2 regions of the Lactivibrio alcoholicus genome follow, and region 2 is predicted to be linked to the other one. Evidence: riboswitches for the same ligand, from Rfam matches in the RefSeq annotation. Region 2 holds a riboswitch; the other holds the start of a gene.
What was found. Region 2 has a riboswitch for glycine ahead of ACZ5IU_RS00855 (GrdX family protein). Riboswitches for the same ligand answer to the same signal wherever they lie in the genome.
Positions count from the first base shown of each region.

Region 1: another riboswitch for glycine. It lies ahead of ACZ5IU_RS10890 (lipoate--protein ligase); the one in region 2 lies ahead of ACZ5IU_RS00855 (GrdX family protein).

Region 1 is NZ_AP042471.1:2,368,605-2,371,056, reverse strand. It holds gene gcvT (glycine cleavage system aminomethyltransferase GcvT) at 1-284, opposite strand, end outside; gene ACZ5IU_RS10890 (lipoate--protein ligase) at 316-1,320, opposite strand; glycine riboswitch at 1,590-1,689, opposite strand; gene ACZ5IU_RS10885 (DUF4198 domain-containing protein) at 1,985-2,452, shown strand, end outside.
Region 2 is NZ_AP042471.1:165,143-167,594, forward strand. It holds gene ACZ5IU_RS00845 (glycine/sarcosine/betaine reductase component B subunit) at 1-350, opposite strand, end outside; gene ACZ5IU_RS00850 (thioredoxin family protein) at 379-696, opposite strand; gene ACZ5IU_RS00855 (GrdX family protein) at 689-1,126, opposite strand; glycine riboswitch at 1,186-1,300, opposite strand; gene ACZ5IU_RS00860 (acyl carrier protein) at 1,442-1,696, shown strand; gene ACZ5IU_RS00865 (acyl carrier protein) at 1,693-1,917, shown strand; gene ACZ5IU_RS00870 (3-oxoacyl-ACP synthase III family protein) at 1,914-2,452, shown strand, end outside.

The DNA.
Region 1 (2,452 bases), 1.3 Mb from region 2:
ACCACGCCGCCGTTCGGGTAGCACATCTGGGCGTAGATGACCTGTCCGTCGTGCATCGACCTGACGTCGTTCGTGACGATGCCGTCGACCCAGTCTTCCGCGTCCGCGCCGACCACCCAGATCTCTCCCATGTGGGAGACGTCGAAGAGTCCCGCTGCTTTCCGCACCAGACGGTGTTCCTCGACGATGCCCGTCGGGTACTGCACGGGAAGTTCCCATCCGCCGAAATCGACCATCTTGCCGCCTGACGCCAGGTGCTGTTCGTAAAACGGTGTTCTCCTCATGTCGATCCCTCCTTGTGACGTCTTTCCTGTCCTAGATCAGACCATTCTCGACCGATTCGAGCCAAGAGAGAATATCGCCGGTTTCTGGTGTCGTACGCGCGCTTTGCGAGTCCCGTACGCGCGCCGCGAGGGACGCTCCGTCGGGCGTCGCACCGGGGAAGAGCTCGGCAAGGCGTGCGATGAAGTCGGCGTCCATCGCGTCGGAAAAGACGCGACACTCCTTGATGACGCCCCGCTCCACGGTCATGCAGATCTGAAGTTCCCCCCAGTCGAAGCGACGGCCGATCTCCGCGTCGAAAACGGGAGTTCTGCCGTAGATCCACTCCCTGCTCGCGTACGTGTCGCGCAGACGGCGCATGGACGGGTCGGCGAGAAACGTCGCGGCGTCACGCTCCGGTCCGTCGCCGAACTCCCTGTGGAACGCGGTGCGAAGAGCGTGCTGCAGGTCGTCCATGGACAGGGATGGAACGAACTCGCGGAGATTTGCGACGCGGGAGCGGACGGAGGCGACGCCCTTCGCTTCGAGTTTCGCCTTCGAGGGCTGGAGGTAGCGCGTGAGGCGATCCATATCCACGTCCATCAGAATCGTTCCGTGGTGATAGCGCCCCGTCCTGCCCCGGTAGAAGGCGTTTCCGGAGATCTTGCGCCCCTCGACGAAGATGTCGTTCCTGCCGCCGAAAGAGGCGGAAATTCCGAGATCGCGCAGCGCCTCCACGAGGACGCCGATCTGTCTGTCGAAGTCGTAGGAGCGCGGGGAAGCGAGAAAGGTGAAGTTGCAGTTCCCGAGATCGTGATAGACCGCGCCTCCCCCCGACAGCCGTCGGGCGAGACGGCCACCCTCGAGTTCGAGGAGTTCCGTCCGGCACTCGCGCCACGCGTTCTGGTTGCGTCCGATGACGACGGTATGTTCGTTGCGCCAGAGGTAGAGGGTCATGGAATCGTCATGGATCCTGCCGAGCAAGTATTCCTCGAGCGCGAGATTCGTCCAGGGGTCGAACGACGGAGATGTGACTATTTCGCTTGTGAACGGCTGCATTCGCTCCCCTCCCTCTCTCGAATCATGAGAAGCATTTCACTATTCCTCTGGAGAAAACGATACCATTGTCCATACCATTAGTCAATACGTTCACTAATTGGCAAAAAATTTGCAGAAGGTTTACAAAAAGCACTATAAATGGATAGTATAGATCGAACTCAGATACGCGTGGCTGCATTCGCTTCCCTCCCCCGGGAATAAAAAAACACGACAGAAATCGCGGGAGAATCCCCGCAATCTCTGTCGTGCGCCATATGCACTCCAAAGAGCGTCCCGCCGCATTCCTTCAGCCTGAGAGTTTCCGTCCCCTTGAGGGAATTTGCCCCTTCGGCGCCTCCCGTATCCGGGAGTCTCTCGTGCGACGTTCATCCGATATTGAATTGTGACGATAGTATAAACGCAACGGGCTCGTTGTCAAGCATTTACCTTTCCCACCTTCCTCGACATAACGACGGTTCCTTGACAGCTTTCGTGTTACGTTCTAATATTTTCGTGTTATGTATTCAGCTGAACGCATGACGTTTCCAAGACGCCGGAAATCCGCGGCGCGCGTATCCGTCCGGATGGCGCAGTCCGGACCCGAGAGGGTGCGTCGCGATATCCGGAAGAAATGTTCACCGGTATCCGGAGGGAACACAACGTTTTTTCGAGGAGGCAATCGGATATGAACCGCAAATGTATTGTCCTGGTCGCTGTCGCGGCGTTTCTGGGGATCGCCGGCGCGGCGGGCGCTCACGAACTGATTCTGAAGCCGGAAAAGATGGAGGCTCCGAAGGGAACCGAAGTGGCGCTCGAGATCCAGTCCACGCACAAATTCGTCGTTCCGGAGGAAATGGAAGACGTCTCGGTCATGAAGGCCGGCGTCTTCAGGAACGGAACGATCGAACCGATCGGCCTGAAGGGTAACGAACCGAAGCTCCGCATCGACTCGTCTTTCAAGGTAGCGGACGACGGAGCCACGCTCGTCGTTTGCGAGAAGCGCCCCGTGAAACCCTACAGCCGCACGAACCAGGGAGCGAAGAGCGGAACCCGCAAGGAGCTCGAGGCCCAGGGGCTCAAGGTCATGAGTTCGATCAAATACGAAAAATTCGCCAAAGTGATCGTAAACGCAAAGGCCGGGGATGCGAACTTC
Region 2 (2,452 bases):
TCGATGATACCTTCCTGGAACCGGACGATCTGGCCGGTCGTCACGACCGCGGCGCCTTTCAGGACGAGCGTCTTTCCCTCGCCGACCGTTTCGACGTCGCTGACCATTCCAGGGAAGACCTGACCGGAGCCCTCGAGCTTGAAGCGGGGTTCGATGACATCCTTGACCGGAAGAATTCGGACACTTTCGCCGGGCATCGCAAACGCGATGTCAACCTTGGCGAGACGCTCGTCCGCGGAAAGCAGCTTCACGAGCTCTTCCTTGTTGACATGAAGAACGCCCTTTTCGACGTGCGTCTTGTTTCCCCACGCGAGTTTCGTTACGTGTACCTTGTGCAGTTCAAGTTTCAATGCAATTCCCCCCTTTGTTCTCCTGCAGTTACAGAAGAGCCTCGACGTTTTCCCGAATCTTTTCGAGGGTCACGTCCGGACCGCTGATGCGCGCGACCTCGGCACCTCCCTTCCAGAAAAGAAATGTGGGAAGCCCCATGACTTTGTTCGCAATGGCCACGCGACGGTTTTCGGAAACGTTCACCGAAGTGAATTTCACCTTTCCTTCGTACTCCTCGGCCATTTTGTGGACGTTCGGAAGAAGCGCCATACAGGGACCGCACTTCGGCCCCCAGAAATCGACGAGCACCGGGAGCGTACTTTCCTTGACCTCCGCATCGAAGTTGTCCTTGGTAAGTTCAATCATTTGTCGGTTCACCTCCTTTCGGAATCATCGTCACACCGGAACGCAGGAGTCCCAGGCTTTCGAGACTGCTCCGCATCAGTTCGGACTCGACAAAGGCGTAATCGGACGCGATGAAGTCCGGCAGCGAATCCGCACGCGCGAGACGTTCGAAACACGACCGATAGATTCCAAGAGCGTTTTCGATCAGAGAAAGAGAGTATTCGTCGACAGGATGGGGATCGGAAAAGATCCGAAGGACGACGGAACGATACGGCTGCTGGTAGGGGCGCAAGTTTCCGCACAACGGATGCGTCAAAATTTCCGCACCCTTATGGACGTAATCACGGACCCGGATGAGAACATCAAACGAAGAGCCTTCGACGAAATCGATCTCGTCGACACGGCCCTTATACGATACATTATTGGACACCAAAAGACATCGGCTGCTCAATACACTGCCTCCTCATTCGCAGCGATTGAAGCATCTCTGTCAATGGCGCTCCAGAGACCCGTCCAGCCGTAATCCTTTTGCCTGAGAGTTTCAGCTCTCCGCTTGCTGACGAAGCGTTGCCCCTTCGGCGTCCCGGACGCACTTTCCGTTCGGGCACTCTCTTACGGCTTTCAACCGGACATTCAGCTGAAATTCTACACGAAGCGGGGTTTTCGTCAAGTACATGTGAACCGTTCGACAATGTCGGGAACCCGTCGCGGATTTGCTATAATCACGTTCGTTATGTACGCGGCTGACAGTGAGGTGGAATCCTTTTTGACACAGGAACGCTTTTTCGAAGGTATCGCCGAAATCCTCGAGGTCGACGCGGCTTCGCTTTCCGCGGAGACGAGATTCCGTGACGTCACGGACACGTGGTCCTCCATGACGGGGTTCGCCATGATCATTTTCCTTGAAGACTCTTTCGGAGTCTCGCTTGACCCCGACCATTTCACATCCCTCGATACTCTGGGAGAACTCTATTCACTGGCGCTTCCCGACGCGCCCCTCAAAGCGAGCGGAGTGAAATGAACCAAACGGAAGCCGTCATTCTGAAGACCGTCGGAGAAATTCTCGAATGTCCCGTTTCATTGACGACGCTCAGAACCGACGTTCCCGAATGGACATCACTCAAGATGCTCCAGATTGTCATGGCCCTCGACGAACTTGGGATCAACCTGCCGCTTGAAAAAATCGCGGATATCCGGGGCGTTTCCGACATGGTCGCGATGGCATCGGAGGAGTCCCGATGAGAGCTTCGGTCCGGGGGGTTTCGGTTCTCGGCGTTTCGGCCTGTGTCCCCGAACGAGAAATCGACAACCGCGAATTCGGAAGATCGCTCTACGGCAAAGACGTCGAATCGGTCGTCGTTACGACTGGCGTCGAGAAGAGGCGGATCGCCACGGAGGGAACGACGACGTCTCTCGACCTCTGCGTCGCCGCCGCGCGAGCCCTTTTCGAGAGAGAAGAATTGGCGCCTTCTTCCCTCGGCGGGATCGTGTTCGTCACGGAAAGCCCGGATTACCTGATGCCGAACGATGCGACGCAGGCGCAACGAATTCTCGGGCTCCCCGAGTCCTGTTTCGCATACGATGTCACCCTCGCGTGCTCGGGATATCCCTACGGCTTGTGGCTCTCCGCCATGTGCGTGCGCTCGACGGGAAAACCGGCGCTTCTTCTCGACGGAGAGACGAATTCCCACTTCGCGTCGCCGTACGACAAAGCTACCGCTCTCCTGTTCGGCGACGCCGGAACGGCGACGATTCTCGCTCCCGACGATTCCGCCGC